Regions from separate parts of the Streptomyces sp. NPDC036984 genome, predicted to be linked through region 1. Evidence: riboswitches for the same ligand, from Rfam matches in the RefSeq annotation. Region 1 holds a riboswitch; each other region holds the start of a gene.

Region 1 (3,244 bases):
AGGAGCTGCCCGAGACCGTCTGAGCGACCTCGCACAGAGCGCCGGAGCCGCGCCGCCCGACCGGGCGGCGCGGCTTCGCCGTATGCGGCGCGGTGCGCGCCCCCTCTATGTCCGTCGGTCCGCGGCGTACGCGCGTCGCGGACCGGCGGATTCCCCGCCGTTTTGCATCGGGCGTAGGCCTGCCGCGCCGACATAATTCCGGCGCCCCTGAATTCGGGCAGCCGAAAACACCCGTCCCCCGAATTACTCTTCTTTGTATACGGCGCCTGTGTTAATGCCGCGGGCCCGATGTGTTTACGGGATGTTGCGAAGTCCTCACACGCTCCGCGGCACCGGAAAAGCGAAGCCGGTGCACGCTCGTCACGCGCTCAGCGTGCAGCGCCGTGAGTGCCCGCGCGCGCTCGCCGTCCCCGCGCGCCACCGCGTCCACGATCGCCCCGTGCTCCGTCCAGGAGTCCACGGGGCTCTTCGGCGCCTCGACCGCGTACATCCAGGCGATCTTGTGCCGCAGCTGGGTGAGCATCGAGGTCAGCGACGGGCTGCCGGAGGCCTGTGCGAGCGTCTCGTGGAACCAGCCGCCCAGCGAGCGCAGGTCCTCGCTGTGGCCCCTCCGGGCCCGCTCCTGACCCAGCCGCACCAGACCGCGCAGGACCTTGAGATGGGCCTCGGTGCGCCGCTGGGCGGCCCGCGCAGCACCCAGCGGCTCCAGCAGCATCCGCATCTCCAGCAGGTCGGCGGCCTCCTGCTCGGTCGGCTCGGCCACGCACGCGCCCGCGTGCCGGCGCGTCACCACGAAGCCCTCCGCCTCCAGCGTGCGCAGCGCCTCGCGCACGGGGACGCGCGAGACGCCGTAACGGCGGGCCAGGACTTCCTCGGTCAGGCGGCTGCCGCGCTCGTAGACACCCGCGACGATGTCGTCCCGGATCGCCGTACACACCGAGTGCGCCGGAATACGCATGCCCGACCTCCGCCTTAATCCCCGTGAAACGTCGTCGACGACGTGTGTTCCGTGACTCTATTCCAGAGAGCCGGAATTTCCGACGGCGGGCCGTAATCCATGGATATTTTTTTGGACAGCACATCCGGCGGACACCATGAAAAACGGCGAAAGCCCCGGCTCGGTGAGCCGGGGCTTCGGATGGCCGTGCGGTGTGCGTCAGACGTTCACGCCGTGCTTGCGGAGGTAGGCGACGGGGTCGATGTCGGAGCCGTACTCGGGGGTCGTGCGCGCCTCGAAGTGCAGGTGCGGGCCCGTGACGTTGCCGGTGGCGCCGGAGAGGCCGATCTGCTGGCCCGGGACGACCTTCTGGCCCACGGTGACGCCGATGGACGACAGGTGCCCGTACTGGGTGTACATGCCGTCGGCCATCCGGATCACGATCTCGTTGCCGTACGCGCCGCCCCAGCCCGTGGAGACGACCGTGCCGGAGCCCACAGCGTGGACGGACGTGCCGCTGGCCGCGTGGAAGTCGATACCGGTGTGCGAGCCGGAGGACCACAGGGAGCTGCTCGCCCGGTAGGCCGTGGAGACGTAGGAGTGCGCGATGGGGGTGACGAAGGTGTTCAGCCGCTTGCGCTCGGCCTCGCGGGCGGCGCGGGCCCTGGCCTCGCGCTCCGCCGCGACCCTCTTCGCGGCCAGCTTCGCCGCGGCTTCCTCGGCCGCCTTCTGGTCGGCGGCCTGCTGCTGGGCGGCGGCCTGCGCGTCGATCTGCTCGGCGACGTCGTCGCCCACGGTGACGACCGGGGTGAGGCCGGTCTGCTCCGCGGGGCTCTCGGCGGCGAGCGCCGGGGAGGCGGCGAGGGTGCCGATGACACCGGTGGTGGTCAGGGCCGCGACGCCGGCCGCCTGGGCGGTGGTCCGCTTGACCCGGCCGGGCTTGCGGTGCTTCCCGGTGGCGCACATGAACGCCATGAAGTGGCTGGTCCTTTCCTTCCCTCTCGCCTACCGGGTTAGCTGACGGGTTCGGAGCAGGAAGGTCTCCTACGGGCCCCCTGGCGGGCGCCCGATTCACCCCAGGGACTACGTGGGTCCCCGGCTCCCCTGGCTCGCGCCGTACGGGGACTCGGCGATCGCTGTCCGGTGCCGCGGTTGCGGCGCACTGCCTGACGAACAGCCCGGACGACGCTACGGCGGCCCGCTTTCAATCCTCAAACGAAACCGGCTGTTTGTTGCGCATGCCACAGGTCAGACAGGCAACCTCCGCCCCAAATCGGGCACCTGTGGGACCGAGTGGAACAGCAGGGGCCCTGACGATCCGTAGACCGGTCGTCAGGGCCCCACGCGCGCGTGCCGTTACTCGGCCGCCACCACGGTCACTTCACCGATGCCGAGCGCCTCGACCGGCGCCTTGATCTGGGAGGCGTCGCCGACCAGGACGGTCACCAGGCGGTCCACCGGGAAGGCGTTCACGACGGCCGCGGTGGCCTCCACCGTGCCCGTGCCGGCCAACTGCTGGTACAGCGTCGCCTGGAAGTCGTCGGGCAGGTGCTGCTCGACCTGGTCGGCCAGAGTGCTCGCGACGGCCGCCGCGGTCTCGTACTTGAGCGGTGCCACGCCGACGAGGTTCTGCACGGCGACGTCCCGCTCGGCGTCGGTCAGGCCCTCCGTCGCGACGGTGCGCAGCACCTTCCACAGATCGTCCAGCGCCGGGCCCGTGTTCGGCGTGTCCACGGAGCCGCTGATGGCGAGCATCGCGGCGCCCGTGCCGTCCGGCGCGGAGCGCAGGACCTGCCCGAAGGAGCGCACGCCGTACGTGTAGCCCTTCTCCTCGCGCAGGACGCGGTCCAGGCGGGAGGTGAGGGTGCCGCCGAGGCAGTACGTGCCGAGCACCTGGGCGGGCCACACGCGGTCGTGCCGGTCGGGGCCGATCCGGCCGATGAGCAGCTGCGTCTGCACGGCGCCGGGCCGGTCCACGATGACCACGCGCCCGGTGTCGTCGGCGGTCACCGGCGGCACGGGCCGGGGCTCGCCCGGGGTGCCGGTCCAGGCACCCAGGGTGTCGCCGAGCAGCGCGTCCAGGTCGGCGCCGGTCAGGTCGCCGACGACGACCACGGTGGCCGTGGCGGGCCGCACATGACGGTCGTAGAACGCGCGTACGGCCGCAGCGTCGATCTTCTCGACCGTCTCCTCGGTGCCCTGGCGCGGGCGGGACATGCGCGAGGTCGCCGGGAACAGCTCCTTGGACAGCTCCTTGGCGGCCCGGCGGGAGGGGTTGGCCAGCTCGTGCGGGATCTCGTCCAGGCG
Region 2 (3,244 bases), on a different contig from region 1:
CCGGCTGCGCGTGATCTTCAGCGTCTCGGCGAGATCGGTCATGCGCAGCCGCCGGTCGGGGGCGTCGGAGAGGTTGGCCAGCACCGAGTAGAACAGGTGCGGCATGCCGCCCTCCTGCTGGAGCTGCCGGTCGATCGCGTCCTCCAGGAGGCGGGAGGCGGCGATGTAGGCGCGCCAGGCGCGCTGCTCCTCGGGGGTGAGCCAGCGGGTCGTCATGCCGCCAGTGTAAGTTTGTTTCAAACTTGAACCAAGCTGTCCGTCCGCCGACCGTCCGCCCAGTGACCGTCCGCCTCCGAAGAGAGGGCGCCGATGCCCCTGCCGTACGTGCTGCTGTCCGCCGCCGTCTCCCTCGACGGCTATCTGGACGACACCGGTCCCGAGCGGCTCCTGCTCTCCAGCCCGGCCGACTTCGACCGGGTCGACGAGGTGCGGGCCTCCGTCGACGCCATCCTCATCGGCGCCGGCACCATCCGAGCCGACAACCCGCGGCTGCTGGTCAACTCCGCCGAGCGGCGCGCGGCGCGCATCGCGGCGGGCAGGCCGGAGTACCCGCTCAAGGTCACCGTCACCGCCTCCGGCGACCTCGACCCCGGCGCCAACTTCTGGCACACCGGCGGCGCGAAACTCGTCTACACCACCGACCAGGGCGCCGAGCGGGCCGCCCGCCTGCTCGGGCGCACCGCCGACGTCGTCCCGCTCGGCCCGGCCCTCGACTGGCGGGCCCTGCTGGAGCACCTGAACGACGTGCGCGGAGTCGGGCGCCTGATGGTGGAGGGCGGCGGCACGGTCCACACCCAGCTGCTGACCCAGGGCCTCGCCGACGAACTCCAGCTGGTGCTCGCCCCGCTCTTCGTCGGCGACCCCGCGGCCCCGCGCCTGTTCGGGCCCGGCGGCTACCAGGACGGTCGTCTGCGCCTGCTCGACACCCGCCGGATCGAGGACGTCGTCCTCATGCGGTACGAGCCCACGGCCCCCGGCACCGGTCCGGCCGCCACCGCCGCCGACCGCCACTGGCTGCGCACCGCCTGCGAGCTCGCCGCGCTGTGCCCGCCCTCGGAGACGGCGTTCAGCGTCGGCGCGGTCGTGGTCGCCGCCGACGGTACGGAGCTGGCCCGCGGCCACTCGCGCGAGGGCGCCGACCCCGTGGTCCACGCGGAGGAGGCGGCCCTCGCGAAGGTCGGCCCGGCCGATCCGCGGCTGCCCGGCGCCACCGTCTACAGCAGCCTGGAGCCCTGCGCCCGCCGCGCCTCGCGCCCGGCGCCCTGCGCCGAGCTGATCCTCGCCGCGGGCGTGCGCCGCGTGGTCACCGCGTGGCGGGAGCCGGACACGTTCGTGGCGGGGGCCGACGGGGCGGGAATGCTGTTCACCGCGGGTGCGCAGGTCGTCGTCCTGCCGGAGCTGGAGGCTCTCGCCAAGGCGCCGAACGCCCATCTGCTCGCCTGACAGCACTCAGGGCCGGAATCCAATGGATTCCGGCCCTGAGTCTTCAGTAGCGGGGACAGGATTTGAACCTGCGACCTCTGGGTTATGAGCCCAGCGAGCTACCGAGCTGCTCCACCCCGCGTCGTTGTGTCATCAGCATACGCCATGTTCAGGGCCCGATGCACATCGCTTTCCACACGCTCGGCGATCATCACGGAAAGTGATCGGGTGGGTGCCATGCGTATGACATCTGAGTCACCATCAAAACCGCAGATGACTGCTGTACCCGGGTCAACTCGCCCGTTCTGCGGGGGTCCTGGCCGATAAGTCCGCCGCCGAAAAAGCTTAATGATCAAGTCGAACGGGTTGGAAAGTGACTGGCAGGTCTATTAACGTTCGATAACGCAGCGCGGTCGTCCCAGCCGTCACAAGAGACGGCTCCGTGCGCACGCGCCGAATCCCGCAAGGGAACCGGGGAACCACCACCCTGGGGTGAATCACGCGAATGCCGCCGTGGACTTGAGTTCACGACCGGTATACGCGCGTAGGAGACCTTCCTGCTCCGAACCCGTCAGCTAACCCGGTAGGCGGAGGAAGGAAAGGAGCACGCCCGCGTGGCGTCCAACCGCCCTGCCCCAGAAGCCCCGTTCATACCCGCGGAAGCCCCCACCGAGACCTTCGGCTACGGCGCCTACCGCGCCGAAGAGGGCCCCTGGGAGGAGTGGAACCCCACCGAGGAATCCGTCGCCCCGGTCCGTGGCCGGCACCGCGTCGCCAAGCAGCGCGGCGGCTTCGCGCGCAGCTCCACCGTCCTCGGCGTCGGCGTGATGGCCGCGGTCGGCGCGGGCGGCATGGCCAGCGCCCACACCGGCAAGCCGCCGGTCTCCATCTCCCTGCCCGACATGCCCTCCGTCGGCTCCCTCTTCGACGACGGCTCCGCCGACTCCCAGACGTCCGAGACCACCGCCACCGCGCTCAGCGGCGTCGGCGTGACCTCGGCCGACGCCGAGGACGGCACCGACGCGGGCGAGGCCCTGCGCAACCGGATCATGGCCCAGGCCGAGCAGCAGCAGGGCCAGGCCGAGAGCAAGGCCACCGCCGCCGCGCTCGCCGCCGTCGAGAAGCAGAGCGCCGAGGCCGCCGCCAAGGCCGAGAAGGAAGCCGCCGCCAAGGCCGCCGCGGCCAAGGAGAAGGCCGAGGCCGACGCCGAGAAGGCGGAGGCCGCCGCGGAGAAGGCGGCCGAGGAGAAGCGGCTGGCCGAGCTGGCCAAGCAGTACGCGCTGCCGACCTCCTCGTACACGATCACCTCGACGTTCGGCCAGGCCGGCTCGATGTGGTCCTCCGGCTACCACACCGGCCTCGACTTCGCCGCCCCCACCGGCACCCTCATCAAGGCCGTCCACAGCGGCACGATCACCCAGGCGGGCTGGGCCGGCGCCTACGGCTACCGCACGGTCCTCACCCTGGACGACGGCACCGAGCTGTGGTTCTGCCACCAGTCCTCGATCAGCGTCTCGGTCGGCCAGAAGGTCAGCACCGGCGACGTCATCGGCCGCGTCGGCGCCACCGGCAACGTCACCGGCCCGCACCTGCACCTGGAGGTCCACCCCGGCGGCCAGGCCACCGGCATCGACCCGATGGCGTGGCTGCGCGACAAGGGCCTCAACCCCTGAGCGGCCCTCTGCCCGAACTTGGCGCCGGTGGCGGGATGCGACGACCCGCCACCGGCGTTGACATGACGTATGACGTCACTACGTAAACTCGGCTCCTCCGACCTCGAGGTCTTCCCGCTCTCCCTCGGCGGCAACGTCTTCGGCTGGAC
Region 3 (3,244 bases), on a different contig from region 1:
GGAAACGCCGTCAGTGTGCCCGTGGAGGCCGACCATGACGGGCCGGGGCTGATCATCAAGTTCGGTGACTACCCGCTGCATCACGGTGGGGTCGGCCGAGACGCTCCACCCGGGCCCGCCCCACCGGGCGGGCGCCTGGCCGCACCGGATGGGCGCCGGGCTCACCGGCCGTTGCGGGGAGCGGCTGCCGTCCGGGACCGCGGGCGCCGCCATCACGGCGTCTGTGCCCACCACTTGGGGGCGAGCAGCACGTAAGTGCGTGGAACGACAGGTGAGTCGGCGGGGCTCGGTGTCCGTATTCTCTGATCATGGCACCCACCCCCGCATATGCACTGATCGCCACCGACCTGGACGGGACGCTGCTGCGCGGCGACGACACCGTCTCCGACCGGTCGCTCGCCGCGCTCGCGCGGGTGGCGCGGGCCGGTGCCCGGCACCTGGTGGTGACGGGCCGCCCGGCCCCGCGGGTACGGCCCCTGCTCGAGGACCTCGGCTGCACGGGGCTCGCGGTGTGCGGGCAGGGCGCCCAGGTCTACGACGCCGGAGCCGACCGCCTGCTGTGGTCGGTCCGGCTGGACCGGGAGCTGGCCGAGACCGCGCTCGGCAAGATCGAGGCGGAGGTGGGGCAGGTCTACGCGGCGGTCGACCAGGACGGCGTGGACGGGCTCACGCTCATCGAGCCCGGCTACCGGATGCCCCATCCGACGCTGCCCGCGGTGCGCGTCGGCCGGCGGGACGACCTGTGGTGCGAGCCGATCAGCAAGGTGCTGCTGCGGCACGCCGACCTGTCCGACGACGCGTTGGCGGCCGTGGCGCGCTCGGCGGTGGGCTCGCTGGCCACGGTCACCATGTCGGGTCCGGGCACCGTGGAGCTCCAGCCGAGCGGGGTGACCAAGGCGACCGGGCTGGCGCTGGCCGCCGAGCGGCTGGGGATCGCCGCCGAGCGGGCCCTCGCCTTCGGTGACATGCCCAACGACATCCCCATGTTCGACTGGGCCGGCCGCGGTGTCGCCATGGCCAACGCCCACCCCGAACTCAAGGCGGTGGCCGACGAGATCTCCTTGTCGAACGAGGACGACGGCATCGCCGTCGTCCTCGAAAGACTGTTTCCGACCGACTGACCGGCACATCAGTAGCCGCCGGTCGGCCGGCGTGCTCCGCGCCGGCCCGCCGGCTGTCAGTACGCGCCGAACACGTTGTCGATCGACCCGTACCGCGCGGCCGCGTAGTTGCACGCGGCGGTGATGTTCGCGACCGGGTCGTAGACGTTGAACGACGTTCCGGCGACGTGGTACGCGTTGAACGTCGGGTCGATGACCTGGAGCAGGCCCTTGGACGGGATGCCCTTGGCGGCGTTGGAGTCCCACAGGTTGATGGCGTTCGGGTTGCCCGAGGACTCGCGGATGATGTTGCGGTAGATGCCGTTGTAGGTGCCCGGGATGCCCTTCTCGGCCATGATCGCGAGCGACTCGCGGATCCAGCCGTCCAGGTTGTTCGGGTACCCGGCGAGGGTGGTGGCGGCCGTCGTGGTGCCGGTGGCCGCGGAGGCGCCGGTCGCGCCGACGAGCGGCAGGGCGAGGGTGGCGACGGAGACGCCGGCCACGGCGAGGGTGCGGACGAGGCGGCTGTTGCGGGTACGGCGGGGCTGAGCGGCAGCAGACATGGGGAAGTTCCTCTCCGGCGCCTGCGAGGTGAGCTGTCGGGTTCGGGCGGGGAGGTGCCCGGCCGCGCCCTGGAGGAGGCACGGCTTTACCCCTAGCCGTTCCGGTCGGCGTGTGCCGTCCGGCCCGGCGGCTTACCTGGGTCCCCCGCTCCTGCCGTACGAATGAGTTCGTCGATGGGTTACGCGGGCGGCGGCAGGATTCGGCGTCCGCCCGACGGCCCGGAACGTATGCGAGAGCACATGTCGGGAACAAGTACCCGATGGGCGCAACGTTCCATTTGGCCTTGATCGACTCTGTATGGGGTGCTTGATCCTTTGCGACTGCCAACCCTCAACTCGCCGACGGTGCAAGGGGAAGGAGGGGTTCCGGCAGGTGAGGGGGTCCTGTGGGTGCGTGACCCAATTCACGAAATAGCAAAGTACTTCAAATCAGACATGGGGGATTAGGGGGATTCGATCCTGAAGTCGGAGTGGTGCGGAACCTCGGACGCGGTGCGCGTCGTTGTCGTAGGGGTCGGTGGAGGGTGAGGGGGTGACGGAGAGGGTTGAAAGCGGGGCACGGACATACTGCCCGAATTAGTGTTAAGTCGATAAATGTCCGTTCTTACCATCCGATCGAAAGCATGCCGGTCATGATCTGATACCGCCCGGGCTGGACCGGTGGGCGCTATCGGTGATCGAAAGAGGACCGGATACGCTGACTTGAGTGATGGCAGCGACCTATCGACAAACCGTGTAATCGCCAGCAGACACCAGCAGACAGGAGACCCCTCGTGACCGTCGTCGGGCCGTTCGGGCTGAGCGTGCGGGACCAGGCTCTGGAAGCCGATGTCCAGGCCGGATTGACGGCTGTCGAGGAAGGCTTGCTCGAGGCCACCAAGAGCGAGGTCCCGTTCATCACGGAGGCCGCGCAGCACCTCGTACGGGCCGGCGGGAAGCGGTTCCGTCCGCTGCTCGTGATGCTGGCGGCCCAGTTCGGTGACCCCTACGCGCCGGGTGTCGTGCCGTCGGCCGTGGTCGTGGAGCTGACCCACCTGGCCACGCTGTACCACGACGACGTCATGGACGAGGCCGCCGTGCGGCGCGGCGTGGACAGCGCCAACGCCCGCTGGGGCAACTCGGTCGCGGTCCTCACCGGCGACTTCCTCTTCGCCCGCGCCTCCCAGATCCTCGCCGACCTCGGCCCCGAGGCGGTCCGGGTGCAGGCCCTCGCGTTCGAGCGGCTGGTCACCGGCCAGATCCTGGAGACCGCGGGTCCCTCGGACGGGCGTGACCCGGTCGAGCACTACCTGGACGTGCTCGGCGGCAAGACGGGCTCCCTGGTGGCGGTGTCGTGCCGGTTCGGCGCGATGATGTCCGGCGCCGACGAGACGGTCGTCGACGTACTCACCCAGTACGGCGAACGCCTCGGGGTCGCCTTCCAGCTCGCCGACGACGTCCTGGACATCGCCTCCGACTCCCACGAGTCCGGCAAGACCCCGGGCACCGACCTGCGCGAGGGCATCGCGACCCTGCCGGTGCTCCGGCTGCGCGAGCGGGCCGCCCGGCTGGGGCTGGCCGAGGACATCGCGCTGTGCGAGC

The links. A riboswitch is a leader RNA that binds a small molecule or an ion and turns the genes downstream of it on or off. The one in region 1 is predicted to bind cyclic di-AMP.
Region 2: it holds a riboswitch for cyclic di-AMP, as region 1 does, so the genes downstream of both, ACZ7DL_RS20860 (M23 family metallopeptidase) here and ACZ7DL_RS07615 (M23 family metallopeptidase) in region 1, are expected to answer to the same signal.
Region 3: it holds a riboswitch for cyclic di-AMP, as region 1 does, so the genes downstream of both, ACZ7DL_RS03200 (transglycosylase SLT domain-containing protein) here and ACZ7DL_RS07615 (M23 family metallopeptidase) in region 1, are expected to answer to the same signal.

What each region holds. Positions count from the first base shown of each region.
Region 1 covers NZ_JBVJRL010000003.1:191,240-194,483, reverse strand. The annotation lists gene ACZ7DL_RS07625 (HPr family phosphocarrier protein) at 1-23, shown strand, start outside; gene ACZ7DL_RS07620 (GntR family transcriptional regulator) at 272-958, opposite strand; gene ACZ7DL_RS07615 (M23 family metallopeptidase) at 1,157-1,912, opposite strand; cyclic di-AMP (ydaO/yuaA leader) riboswitch at 1,925-2,079, opposite strand; gene ACZ7DL_RS07610 (M16 family metallopeptidase) at 2,294-3,244, opposite strand, start outside.
Region 2 covers NZ_JBVJRL010000011.1:22,865-26,108, reverse strand. The annotation lists gene ACZ7DL_RS20875 (MarR family winged helix-turn-helix transcriptional regulator) at 1-216, opposite strand, end outside; gene ACZ7DL_RS20870 (dihydrofolate reductase family protein) at 310-1,443, shown strand; tRNA gene ACZ7DL_RS20865 (tRNA-Met) at 1,491-1,564, opposite strand; cyclic di-AMP (ydaO/yuaA leader) riboswitch at 1,864-2,027, shown strand; gene ACZ7DL_RS20860 (M23 family metallopeptidase) at 2,037-3,095, shown strand; gene ACZ7DL_RS20855 (aldo/keto reductase) at 3,165-3,244, shown strand, end outside.
Region 3 covers NZ_JBVJRL010000001.1:688,888-692,131, reverse strand. The annotation lists gene ACZ7DL_RS03205 (HAD family hydrolase) at 309-1,121, shown strand; gene ACZ7DL_RS03200 (transglycosylase SLT domain-containing protein) at 1,178-1,663, opposite strand; cyclic di-AMP (ydaO/yuaA leader) riboswitch at 1,667-1,847, opposite strand; gene ACZ7DL_RS03195 (polyprenyl synthetase family protein) at 2,437-3,244, shown strand, end outside.